4 regions of the Cedecea selenatireducens genome follow, and region 2 is predicted to be linked to each of the others. Evidence: predicted binding sites of a transcription regulator. Region 2 holds the regulator's gene; each other region holds the start of a gene.
What was found. The regulator PurR, encoded in region 2, represses purine synthesis genes. The targets are predictions, from matches to a motif close to CANGCAAACGTTTGCNTG.
Positions count from the first base shown of each region.

Region 1: purT (formate-dependent phosphoribosylglycinamide formyltransferase) is a predicted target of PurR. The motif match lies at 1,725-1,742, and genes of this name have one in related genera.
Region 3: pyrC (dihydroorotase) is a predicted target of PurR. The motif match lies at 1,663-1,680, and genes of this name have one in related genera.
Region 4: gcvT (glycine cleavage system aminomethyltransferase GcvT) is a predicted target of PurR. The motif match lies at 2,084-2,101, and genes of this name have one in related genera.

Region 1 covers NZ_JBHIKW010000001.1:250,134-253,303, forward strand. Annotated here, with positions in the region: gene ptrB (oligopeptidase B) at 1-375, opposite strand, end outside; gene ACE38U_RS01180 (tellurite resistance TerB family protein) at 499-1,176, opposite strand; gene ACE38U_RS01185 (YebG family protein) at 1,296-1,646, opposite strand; gene purT (formate-dependent phosphoribosylglycinamide formyltransferase) at 1,783-2,961, shown strand; gene kdgA (bifunctional 4-hydroxy-2-oxoglutarate aldolase/2-dehydro-3-deoxy-phosphogluconate aldolase) at 3,031-3,170, opposite strand, start outside.
Region 2 covers NZ_JBHIKW010000011.1:127,684-130,853, forward strand. Annotated here, with positions in the region: gene punC (purine nucleoside transporter PunC) at 1-68, opposite strand, end outside; gene punR (DNA-binding transcriptional activator PunR) at 184-1,122, shown strand; gene purR (HTH-type transcriptional repressor PurR) at 1,119-2,144, opposite strand; gene cydH (cytochrome bd-I oxidase subunit CydH) at 2,437-2,526, shown strand; gene sodB (superoxide dismutase [Fe]) at 2,581-3,162, opposite strand.
Region 3 covers NZ_JBHIKW010000006.1:206,442-209,611, forward strand. Annotated here, with positions in the region: gene dinI (DNA damage-inducible protein I) at 227-472, opposite strand; gene pyrC (dihydroorotase) at 548-1,594, opposite strand; gene ACE38U_RS12330 (lipoprotein) at 1,740-2,300, opposite strand; gene mdtH (multidrug efflux MFS transporter MdtH) at 2,400-3,170, opposite strand, start outside.
Region 4 covers NZ_JBHIKW010000005.1:321,155-324,324, reverse strand. Annotated here, with positions in the region: gene gcvP (aminomethyl-transferring glycine dehydrogenase) at 1-423, opposite strand, end outside; gene gcvH (glycine cleavage system protein GcvH) at 478-867, opposite strand; gene gcvT (glycine cleavage system aminomethyltransferase GcvT) at 897-1,994, opposite strand; gene ubiI (FAD-dependent 2-octaprenylphenol hydroxylase) at 2,432-3,170, opposite strand, start outside.

The DNA.
Region 1 (3,170 bases), on a different contig from region 2:
CTCGCTGTGGGCGGCGCGCTGGTTGGCATCCAGCAGAACTTCCCAGCCCTCCCACTCTTCGCGAACCGCAGACTGCCGTTGATAAATCGCGTACTCATTTCCCTTCTCGTAAACCTGACGGTAGCGGAAGCCGTTTTTCACATAGGGCGCAGAAACATCGTGAGGTGGAACACGAGCGATCATCTCTTTGAGCAATTGATCCTGCAGGGCTCGCTGGCTCTCCATGATTTTTTTGCCGTAGTCGTTTTCCAGTTCGAGGTACGCCAGGACTTCGGGATCGGCACGGTCATCATCACGTAGCCAATAGTAGTTATCCAGGCGGGTATCGCCATGAAGCGTCATAGCGTGAGGAATTTTTTTGGCTTTGGGTGGCATCACTTTCAACATTTTCCGTTTAACACCCCGTAAGGGTGGCAAATTCAGCCGAGCTTGCAAGCGGAACCTGAAGGATTAAAAGAAAAAGCCGGGCAGAACCCGGCAGATTGGGAATCAGAGGGATTAAACCGGGAGCGCCTGTTTTTGCTGCTGAAGATCCTGCTCGATGCCTGCCCGGACATCCTGAGGAATGTTTAACGCATCACCCAACGCGCTCAGATAGCTGCGCTCCATAAAGTGATCGATATCGATGGCGGTGCAGCTCAGGTAATAAATCTCCAGCGCCTCTTCCTCGTTTCTAACGCCCTGAGCAAGCAGCTGTGGATCTAAAGGCCTGTCGATGGCCCGCTCGACCAGCGCTTTGCCTTCACCCTCGATGCCCACTTCACGCAGCTGCTGTTCGATAAACTGACGCTCCTTCGCGTCAATATGGCCGTCGCTTTTGGCGGCAAAGACCAAAGCCGTGATCAGCCGTTCAGTTCGAACATCAACCGACGAGTGCGGCTCGCTATAAGCCGCAGTAGCAGGCTGATTCTGGCGAACCCGCTCTTTGTATTTGTTCCATAGCACGCTACCGGCGACGGCCCCGCCGCCAACCAATAAGGCGCTGGTGCCGTATTTAGTTAGCAGTTTGCGCGAGGATTTGCTTGCCAGCAGTAACCCGGCTAATCCGCCCAGCGCCCCCGGCACCAGAAGCTTGCTAAGCCCTTCCGGGCCAGCACCGGCCGCAGGCTGCGAAGAGTGTTGGGAGGAGGTAGATTGCCCCAGTAAAGACTGAAGCTGCTGTAACCAGTTATTCATGACGGGTACCTTTTGTTGGCTTAACTCGTCGAGAGTAGGTCACGGGACGTCAAGAAACGTCGGTCAGCGCTAAAGATGGGAAAAGAATAGCGCCGGCGGCCCGGCGCATGCAGCAAAAATTACGCTGCTTTAGTCCGTTTACGTCCAGGGTGTTCGCTGACGTTATCTTCCGCAGCCGGCGCTTGCTCAGCCTCAGTAGCTTCTGTTTCAGGCTCAGCCGGATTTAACTGTGGCTCCGGTAGCTTGCCGTTTTTCAGCACGCCCGCCAGCAGATCCTTGTTTTCCGCCATCCACATTGCCAGGGTATCGCTTTGTCCTTCCTCAAGCGTAAGCGGGCTTTGCTGCAGCCATTCGCCAAGCACTTCGGCCAGATCCAGCATTTTGTCGTAAGCGTCAGCGTCCTTTTTACTGGCAAAGGCCATTTTTTCTTGTCCCTCTCTCACCACCACGTATTTAATCTCGACCGCCATTTTGCAGCTCCGTTTCACCTGTTTATTTATCCAGTATATCGCCAATCATTTTATCACACAAGCCGTAAAGCCGCTGCCAACGCAAACGTTTTCGTTTATACTGCCGCGGTCTTTTTCTTTGTTAAGGCTAAATCACATGTCAACGTTGGGAACAGCTCTGCGCCCGGCAGCTACGCGAGTTATGCTGCTGGGTTCCGGTGAATTGGGTAAAGAAGTGGCCATTGAATGTCAGCGTCTCGGGGTTGAGGTTATCGCCGTTGACCGCTATGCGAATGCCCCTGCGATGCACGTTGCGCACCGCAGCCATGTCATCAATATGCTGGATGCCGCTGCATTAAAAGCGCTCGTCGCCGCCGAAATGCCCGACTTTATCGTTCCTGAAATTGAAGCCATTGCCACCGATGCCCTGCTGGAACTTGAAGCGCAGGGTCAGCGCGTGGTGCCCTGCGCTCGTGCGACTAAGCTGACCATGAACCGCGAAGGTATTCGCCGCCTGGCCGCAGAAGAGCTTCAGCTGCCAACCTCCTCCTACCGCTTTGCCGATAGCGAAGAGGCTTTCCAGCAGGCCGTCCAGGAGATTGGCCTGCCTTGTATTGTCAAACCGGTGATGAGTTCATCCGGTAAAGGCCAAAGCTTTATTCGCACCGCCGACCAGTTGGCGAAAGCATGGGAGTACGCGCAGCTTGGCGGGCGCGCCGGTAAAGGCCGCGTGATCGTTGAAGGCGTGGTCAATTTTGATTTTGAAATCACCCTGCTGACCATCAGCGCCGTCGACGGCGTGCATTTCTGCGCGCCAATTGGCCATCGACAGGAAGAGGGCGACTACCGCGAGTCATGGCAGCCACAGCAGATGAGCGATATCGCGCTGGCAAGATCGAAAGAGATTGCGGAGAAAGTGGTCACCGCGCTGGGCGGCCACGGTCTGTTTGGCGTTGAGCTGTTCGTTTGCGGTGATGAGGTGATTTTCAGCGAAGTCTCCCCTCGCCCGCACGATACCGGCATGGTGACGCTGATTTCGCAGGATCTCTCTGAGTTTGCCCTGCACGTTCGCGCCTTCCTCGGCCTGCCCGTCGGAGAGATTCGCCAGTATAGTCCGGCTGCGTCGGCGGTGATCCTGCCCGAACTGCATAGCGACAACGTTAAGTTCAGCAACGTGGGCGCTGCGCTGGGCGGGGGTTTACAGGTTCGCCTGTTTGGCAAGCCGGAAATCGCCGGTAAACGCCGTATGGGCGTGGCGCTGGCAACCGGGAACAACGTCGATGAAGCTATCGCCCGCGCCGTGGCATCTGCCGCGCAGGTGAAGGTAGAAGGCTAAAAAAAAATCGCCCCCAGGTGAGAGCGATTTAATCATTGAGCCCCGCTAAACACGGGGCTTTTTTATGGCTTACAGCTTAGCGCCTTCCACGGCTTCGCGGGCAAGCTTAGTGATGCGATCATAGTCGCCAGCTTCAAGCGCGTCTGCCGGCACCAGCCAGGAGCCGCCGATGCACAGCACGCTTTTCAGCGCCAGGTAGTCACGGTAGT
Region 2 (3,170 bases):
TCTGTGGCGAGAAAGCCGAGTACGCTCAGGCCAGCCAGCCAGATAAGAAATCCCTTTGATGGTTGCATATTTCACTCTTGATTTTGATAGCAGGTTAACGGGGCAGGAGTCTACGGAGTGCAAAACCGCTTGTGAAACGCTAATATTTGCGCGTTGCATTCAAATTTTTTGCAGGCAAAAAACATGTGGTCTGAATATTCTCTCGAAGTCGTGGATGCCGTAGCGCGCAACGGCAGTTTCAGCGGGGCAGCGCAGGAGTTGCATCGTGTGCCTTCTGCCATCAGCTATACCGTGCGCCAACTTGAAGAGTGGCTGGCCGTACCGCTGTTTGAACGACGTCATCGGGACGTTGAGCTGACCGCCGCTGGGGCTTTCTTTCTTAAAGAAGGGCGTTCTGTTATCAAAAAAATGATGGCAACGCGCCAGCAGTGCCAGCAGATAGCCAACGGCTGGCGCGGGCATCTCTCCATCGCGGTAGATAATATCGTGAAGCCGGAGCGTACTCGCCAACTGGTGCTCGATTTTTATCGCCATTTCCCGGACATCGAGCTGAGGGTGTTTCAGGAGGTTTTCAACGGCGTGTGGGATGCGCTGGCGGACGGGCGCGTTGAGGCGGCGATAGGCGCAACGCAGGCGATCCCCGTCGGAGGGCGCTACGCGTTTCGGGACATGGGCGCACTGAGCTGGCGCTGCGTGGTGGCGGCAGACCATCCGCTTGCGCAACACGAGGAGATCATCCTTGATGATGAAATTCGGCCCTGGCCGTCGCTGGTGCTGGAGGACACGTCCCGCTCGTTGCCCAAGCGCATTACCTGGCTTCTGGACAACCAGCGCCGCGTGGTGGTGCCGGACTGGGCGTCGGGCGCCGATTGCCTGACGGCAGGATTATGCATTGGCATGGTGCCCACGCACATTGCGAAACCGTGGCTCGAACGTGGCGACTGGAAAGAGTTGAGGCTGGAGAACCCGTTCCCGGATGCGGCCTGTTGCCTGACGTGGCGGCAGGATGACGCCTCGCCTGCGTTGAGCTGGCTGCTGGACTATTTAGGGGACAGTGAGACGATGAATCAGGAATGGCTCCAGGAGCCGGGGAACGAATCCCGGGCTCCTGAAGAGGCTTAGCGGCGGTAATCGCGGAACGGGCCGTCGGCCACCGAGCGGCGTTCGATGAGGCGCGGATGGACTTCTATGGTCTGCGACTCTTCCCGTTTGTTGATAATGCGGTCGAGCAGCATGTTAAAGGCCGTTTCACCGAGGCGTTCTTTTGGCTGATGGATTGTGGTCAGCGCCGGAGAGAAATAGCGGGCGTTGCGCACGTTATCGTAGCCGATAATCGAGATATCCTGCGGCACGCGCAGCCCCATCTCATCCGCTGCGCAAATCGCACCCATTGCCATAATATCGCCGCCGCAGAAGACCGCAGTAGGACGATGCGGTTGATTAAGCAGCTGCTGCATGGCGCGATAGCCAGATTCCGGCTCGAAGTCGCCCTGAACCACCCAATTTTCCGGCACTTTGATATTGGCTTCTTCAAGCGCTTTCAGGAAGCCAGCGTGACGACCACCGCCGGTGTTACGCTCCAGCTGGCCCGGGATCGCACCGATGTCGCGGTGTCCGCGCTCAATCAGGTAACGGCCTGCGAGATAACCGCCGTGGAAGGCGTTATCGACCACGGAGTCGGTAAAATCGGCGCGGGCTTCGCCCCAGTCCATCACCACCATAGGAATATGACGGTACTCTTCCAGCGTAGAGAGCAGGGTCTGTGGATATTCGGAGCACATGACCAGCAGGCCATCGACGCGTTTTTGCGCCATCATCGACAGGTAGGCTTGCTGCTTCTCAAAGTTGTTGTGCGCGTTGCCGAGGATCAGGGTGTAGCCTTTGGCGAAGCAGCTGTTCTCAACCGACTCGATAATTTCAGCAAAATAGGGCGCTTCGCTGGAGGTAGCGAGCAGGCCAATCGATTTGGTGTGGTTGACCTTCAGGCTGCGCGCCACGGCGCTCGGCGAATAGTGCAGCTCTTTGATAGCTGCCCAGACGGCGTTGCGCGTCTCTTCCGCCACAAAACGGGTCTTGTTAATGACATGTGACACAGTGGTAGTGGAAACGTTTGCGCGCTTCGCTACGTCCTTAATGGTTGCCATTAGATGTCACTCCAGACCATATCGTAAACTCCTGATAACTCATGTGTTAAACGTTTGCCTTCGCTAACTCCTGGGGCAACACGTTGGTTGCAGGCCTGTCGGGGATGCGACATACAGCGGGAGGAGGGCGTTGCCGGGCGATACGCGGTAAATTAGCGAAGGATTTTGGCTTATCCCGGGGCAAAGTGGAAGAGGGAAAACCGATATCTGTGCAAAACCAGCAGGATTTTTATCGTTAATTGTGGGAAAATCATCCCACTTACGCTTTGTAGGGAAATAAAAGGAGCTTACGATGAGTACCGATCTGAAGTTTTCCGTAGTGACTACGGTTATCGTACTGAGTCTGATTGTTGCCGGGGCGTTAACCGCCGTACTGCACTGATTTAATAAGGGCCGCAAAAAGCGGCCCTTAATACAGGTCAAACATCACTGAAAATCAGCCTGCCAGGTTTTGCGCAACAAAGTTCCAGTTAACCAGCGCCCAGAAGTGGTCCAGATAAACCGGGCGCGCGTTGCGGTAGTCGATGTAGTAAGCGTGTTCCCAGACGTCCACTGTCAACAGCGGTTTTGCCCCGGTTGTGAGCGGAGTTCCTGCGTTAGAAGTCGAGACGATAGCCAGGCTGCCGTCGCTGTTCTTCACAAGCCAGGTCCAGCCGGAGCCGAAGTTTTTGATGGCCGCTTCGGTGAACTGTTTTTTAAATGCTTCCACGCTGCCAAACGCGTTATTGATGGCGGCCAACACTTCTCCGCCAGGTTCTCCCCCGGCGTTTGGTGCCAGGCAGTGCCAGTAGAACGTATGGTTCCAGACCTGAGCGGCATTATTGAAAATACCGCCGTCAGACTCTTGCACGATCTCTTCCAGCGATTTCCCTTCAAACGGGCTGCCTTTGACGAGGTTGTTCAGGTTAGTGACGTAGGTCTGATGATGCTTGCCGTAATGGTACTCGAGGGTTTCGGCTGAGATATGCGGGGCCAGCGCATCTTTGGCATAGGGCAGGGCGGGTAGTTCGAACGACATTGCTTCAC
Region 3 (3,170 bases), on a different contig from region 2:
AGTATATCAATAATACGGCTTACCGGGGGGCGAAATAATTACCTGGTAACACTTTTTCCGCATCATTTAGGAAAAATGAACAATAAATCGACAGGCCATGCTGAGTTTATAGAAAGAAGAGGCGAGATTTGTGCCTGGAAGGGTAAAAAATAATCAGAAGAAAGAACGGAAATAAAAAAACCGGATGGCGACACCCGGCAAAAAAGTACCAACATAATTGAGGGTATTAGTCGGCAGAAAACCAATCGTCAGCGCTTTCCCAGGTTTCCTGGAGGATCTCGCTGATTCGCGTTTTATCTTCTTTGGCACCGCCCAGCACGGACAGGTTGTTGCCGGAGGCATAACGCACCTGAACTTCGCTGCTGGTGTCCGGGAAATGCTGATTGATACGGCGGGAAAGCTCATTGGCAAGGGCGTCGATAGCCCCGGCTGGCAACGGTGTGGTTTTGGCTATAGTCACTTCAATACGCATAACGACCCCCTGTACAATATACTGGATATTTATACAGGTTAAATTTCCAGTAAGCAACAGGGGGCGTTGAAAAATTTAGCCTTTAACCGACCAGGTGACGTCCTCTCCGGCGAGGAACGGGACGATGCTGTCGTCACCGGCTTCAATCAGCTCCGGCATTTTCTCGGCAATGCGTACCAGCTCGATACTGTCTTCATTCACCGGCAGGCCGTAGAAACGTGGGCCGTTCAGCGAGGTGAAAGCCTCGAAGTGCTGCAGCGCATTCATTTCTTCAAACACCGTGGCATAGGCGCCCAGCGCGGACGGCGCGTTAAAGCAGCCTGCGCAGCCGCAGCTTGTCTCTTTGCGATGGCGCGAGTGCGGCGCGGAGTCGGTGCCGAGGAATACGCGATCACAGCCGCTGGCAACCAGCTCGCGCAGGGCATCCTGGTGAACGCTACGCTTCAGAATTGGCAGGCAGTAAAGGTGTGGCCGGATGCCGCCCACCAGCATGTGGTTGCGGTTAAACATCAGGTGCTGAGGCGTGATGGTCGCCCCAATCAGCGAGTTGCCTTCCTTCACATACTGGGCCGCATCTTTGGTGGTGATGTGTTCGAACACGACCTTCAGTTCCGGCAGCTGGCGGCGCAATGGCTCCATGACGGTTTCGATAAAACGCGCTTCGCGATCGAAAATATCGATGTCAGCATGGGTGACTTCGCCGTGCACCAGCAGCGGCATGCCAATTTTTTGCATGCGTTCAAGCACCGGCATGATAGCGGCAGTACTGGTGACGCCGTGAGCTGAGTTGGTGGTGGCATTGGCCGGATAAAGCTTGGCGGCGGTAAACACGCCTTCATTAAAACCGCGCTCAATTTCGTTAGGGTCGAGCGTGTCGGTCAGGTAGCAGGTCATCAGGGGTTCGAAGTTTTGACCGGCCGGAACGGCATCAAGAATGCGCTGACGGTAAGCGACCGCCGCTTCCACGCTGGTAACAGGAGGCGCAAGATTGGGCATCACAATCGCGCGGGCATACGTCTGGCTGGTGTAAGGCACCACGGTTTTCAGCATATCACCATCGCGAAGGTGGATATGCCAGTCATCTGGGCGGCGGATTTTTAATACCTGAGGTAATGCGGTCATGAATGTGCTCCGGCGTGAGAGGGAAAATCAGTCATCAAGGGCTGGTTTTATGCCGGGCACTAAGGATAAGGGGAAACGTTATCGTTTGCACCACTTATGTTGTACAAAACTCTCAGAGCAGAAAACTGCCCTGAGAGGGAGGCTATCAGTCCGTTAAAGGAATGATTATTTCACCGGGCTTCACTTCAATGCCTTTGGCATATTTCTTCGCCAGTGACTCGCCTTTGCTGCGATCTTCACTCAGGACATAGGCCGGTTGCTGATTGAAGTAGCTGCGCAGAGACTGATTCAGGTAAGGCACGATGGTTTGCAGCACGGTTTGCATTTTTTGCGGCTCAACCTGAGCATCCACCACTTCCATTTCCTGCAGGTAGATAGCGCCTTGTTCTTTATTGAACACCGGCAGCGCTTTCAGCTTCAGCTTCAGGGTGGCTTTCTGATTGCCAAACAGCGACGTCATGTCCAGATTGGCGTCGCCGGTCAGGGTGACTTTATTCGGCTCTTCCCGCCCAATCTGGCTGACTAAGTTGGTTAACACTACGTGGGCATCTGCCACGCCGGGCAGGCCAATGTTTTTTGCGAAGTTATTGTGTTTTTCCAGCGACTGGTTGATCTCCTGTTCACTCACGCTGTACTGCGTTAACTGGTTGCATCCTGACAGCAGGCCGCTAAGCATCAATGCTGCGGCAAAAACAATCTTCTTCATAGGCTTCCTCAAAATAGCGGCTCCAATGCCGTGCCTTGCGTTAATCAGCATAATGCGGCCCGGCGTTAGCGGCTACAGGAAAAAGATGAAAGGGGGGATTTACCCCTGGCCACCGGGCTCGAACATCGTCGGTTCAACCGGTTTGAGGCTGAACTGCCACCAGAGCGCGGCAAGGGTAATACAGCCGATAATCCCGAGCATCGCCCAGGGCAGCTCCGGCTGCTGCAGCGCTTTCCCCGCATCAAACAGCCAGCCGCCGCCGGTATAGCCCAGCGCGCCGCCCAGCGACAGCCCTAAACGGCTGAACCCCATATAGCTGCCTCGCGCGCGGGCATCGGCCAGCGAGGCGCTCAGCGTTTCCCTGGCGGGCTCGGCAATAATCGAGCCGATATAGAAGGTACAAATCAGGGCAAAAAGCTGCTGTAAGCTCGAGGTAAGGCCAATAGGCATCAGGCTGACCGTCATCAAAACCAGCCCGGCCATCAGGCGTTGCTCAAGGCGGAAGCGCTTTTCGCTCCAGCGGGCGATAGGGTAGAGCAGCGTCAGCGAAAGCGCCGCTTCAATGGCGTACATCCATTTCACCGCCGATGCGGTACCGGCTATATCGTTCACCATCAGCGGCAGCATTAGCATGACCTGCACCGCAAGCATGTAATAGCCGGTTAGCGTCAGCACATAGGTAATAAAGCGTTTGTCGCGGAATACGCGCCCCATGCCTTCACGCATTGGCGTGCGGATGGTCGAAAGCTTATAGGCAGGAAGCAGCCAGGCGTTAAGCGCTGCGCACAGCACGAACATCACCGCACCCACGGCGCACACCAGGCGGAAATCATACTGCAGCAGCCAGCTCCCCAGCAGGGCGCCGATAAC
Region 4 (3,170 bases), on a different contig from region 2:
GTCCATGCCGGTCAGGTCAAGCGTGACCTGCTGGAAGTTCAGCAGCGCTTCAAGACGGCCCTGGGAAACTTCCGGCTGATAAGGCGTGTAGGCGGTGTACCAGCCCGGGTTTTCCAGCATGTTACGCAGAATCACCGGCGGCGTTTGTACCGCGGTGTAACCCATGCCAATGTAAGTTTTGAAGCGTTTATTGCGGCTGGCGATGGCTTTTAATTCAGCCAGCGCGGCAAATTCGGTCGCAGCGGCGCCAATCTGAGGCGGCTCGGCAAGCTGAATGTCCTGCGGAACGATGCTGGTGATCAGGTCGTTGAGCGTCTTCGCCCCGACGGTGTCCAGCATTTCTTGCTGCTGCTGCGCGTTCGGGCCAATGTGACGGTCGATAAACGCTTCGTGATTCTCTAACTGACGTAAAGACTGGGTCATGAGCGGTGATTCCTGAAATGTTTTCCCCTCTCGCCGGGGAGAGGGGTTTAAAAATTACTCGTCTTCTAACAGCGCTTCATAGGCAGAAGCATCCAGCAGCGCGGCAACCTGTGCTTCGTCGCTGGCTTTAATTTTGAAGATCCAGCCTTCTCCGTAAGGCTCGCTGTTGACCAGCTCCGGGCTGTCGCTCAGCGCGTCGTTAACCGCGACGATTTCACCGCTGATTGGGGCGTAGATGTCAGAAGCCGCTTTCACGGATTCGGCAACGGCACAATCATCGCCGGCAGAAACGGTGGCACCCACTTCAGGCAGGTCCACAAACACCATGTCGCCCAGCAGTTCCTGCGCGTGTTCGGTGATGCCCACGGTGTAGCTGCCGTCAGCTTCTTTACGCAGCCATTCGTGCTCTTTGCTGTATTTCAGTTCGTTCGGCACATTGCTCATTGTTTTCTCCTGATACCTGATTTCAAAATTTAAAGCGCAACCGGCTTACCGGCGCGAACAAAAATAGGTTTGGTGACTTTGACCGGCATTTCGCGGTTGCGGATCTGCACAATCGCCGTTTCACCGATGCCGGCCGGTACGCGGGCCAGCGCAATGCTATAACCGAGCGTAGGCGAGAAGGTGCCGCTGGTGATCGCCCCTTCATGGATATTGCCCTGCGCGTCGGTAAACCGTACCGGCAGCTCATTACGTAATACGCCTTTTTCGGTCATGATCAAGCCAACCAGCTGCTCAGTGCCGCTGGCGCGCTGCGCTTCCAGCGCTTCACGGCCGATGAAATCACGATCTTCCGGCTGCCAGGCGATAGTCCAGCCCATATTGGCAGCCAGCGGAGAAACACCTTCGTCCATATCCTGGCCGTAGAGGTTCATACCCGCTTCAAGTCGCAGCGTGTCGCGAGCGCCCAGCCCGCAAGGCTTAACGCCGGCCTCAACCAACTGCGCCCAGAACTCTGCGGCCTTTTCGTTAGGCATCGCAATTTCATAGCCCGCTTCGCCGGTGTAGCCGGTCGTGGCGATGAACAAATCGCCGGACTGCACGCCAAAGAACGGCTTCATGCCTTCAACGGCTTTACGTTGTTCTTCGCTAAACAGCGTGGCGGCTTTAGCCTTCGCGTTCGGGCCCTGAACGGCAATCAGCGACAGGTCATCGCGCACGGTAACGGACACGCCATACGTCTCAGCATGCTGGTTAATCCAGGCAAGGTCTTTTTCACGGGTGGCGGAGTTAACAACGAGGCGGAAGCTGTCTTCGGTGAAGAAGTAGATAATCAGGTCATCAATTACGCCGCCGGAAGCATTAAGCATGGCGGTGTAAAGCGCTTTGCCTGGCTGAGTCAGTTTGGCGACGTCATTGGCGACCAAATAACGCAGGAATTCGCGGGTACGGCTGCCCTGCAGGTCGACGATGGTCATGTGGGAAACGTCGAACATACCGGCGTCGGTGCGTACCGCGTGGTGTTCATCAATTTGTGAGCCGTAGTGCAGCGGCATCATCCAGCCGTGGAAATCAACCATGCGGGCGCCACAAAGCGTGTGCTGTTCAAATAAGGGGGTCTGTTGAGTCATCTTTTCCTCTTTAACCATCTGGTTGCAAAGCGGATTTGGCTTTGCCAACCGTCAGACGAAACCCGGCACCGCCACCGTTCCCCGATAGCGACGCAAACGTTACCTTTGACCTGAACTTACCACCGAACGGGGGCGTAAACCATAAGCGGAAAACGGTCATTGCATTAGCTTATGACCAAAATGGGAGAGGAAGTGTGCAGAGTAATTCACTGAAAAAATGCGATGCGCCCCACATTAACAGCAGGTATTTAATGTCGAATTTAGCACTAGCTAACATTTACGACCATTTCAGAAACAAATTAACTACATCGCTAAAATTGTAAGATTAGAAAATGTAATCCGAGATTTGTCCTGAGATTAGAATATTTCAAACGAGGGCGAAGGTGCCCTTCCCGGTCATCGGGAAGGGAAATGTGACGGGGTTATCACTTAGAGATTCAACGTAGCCAGGACGGCAGGTCTTGCAGCCCCATCGCCTGACGGATCAGTTGGGGCTTCACGCCCGGCAGCGTGTCGGCCAGCTTCAGGCCGATATCCCGCAGCAGCTTTTTCGCCGGGTTGCTGCCGGCAAACAGGTCGCGGAACCCCTGCATGCTGGCAAGCATGACCGCCGCACTGTGCTTGCGGCTGCGTTCATAGCGGCGCAGATAAAGATGCTGCCCGAAGTCTTTGCCCTCAAGATTCAGGCGACGGATTTCGGCAATCAATTCTGCGGCATCCATAAAGCCCAGGTTGACGCCCTGCCCGGCCAGCGGATGAATGGTATGGGCGGCATCGCCCACCAGCGCCAGGCGATGACCGGCAAAGCTGCGGGCATAACGCCCCGTCAGCGGGAAGACGCGGCGCTCGCTTTCCACGGTACACAGGCCGAGGCGCATATTAAAGGCTACGGAAAGCGCCTGATTAAAGGCTTCATCGTCCACCTGCTGCATACGCGCCGCTTCCTCCGGCGGCAGCGACCAGACAATCGAGCACAGATGCGGGTCAGAGAGCGGCAGAAACGCCAGAATACCTTCTCCGTGGAACGCCTGCCTGGCGACAGCCTGATGCGGTTCGGCGGTACGAATCGTTGCCACCAGCGCGTGGTGATTGTAGTCCCAGAACGTCAGCGGAATATCTGCTTTATCGCGCAGCCAGGAGTTTGCGCCATCGGCGCCGACGACCAGCCTTGCGGTC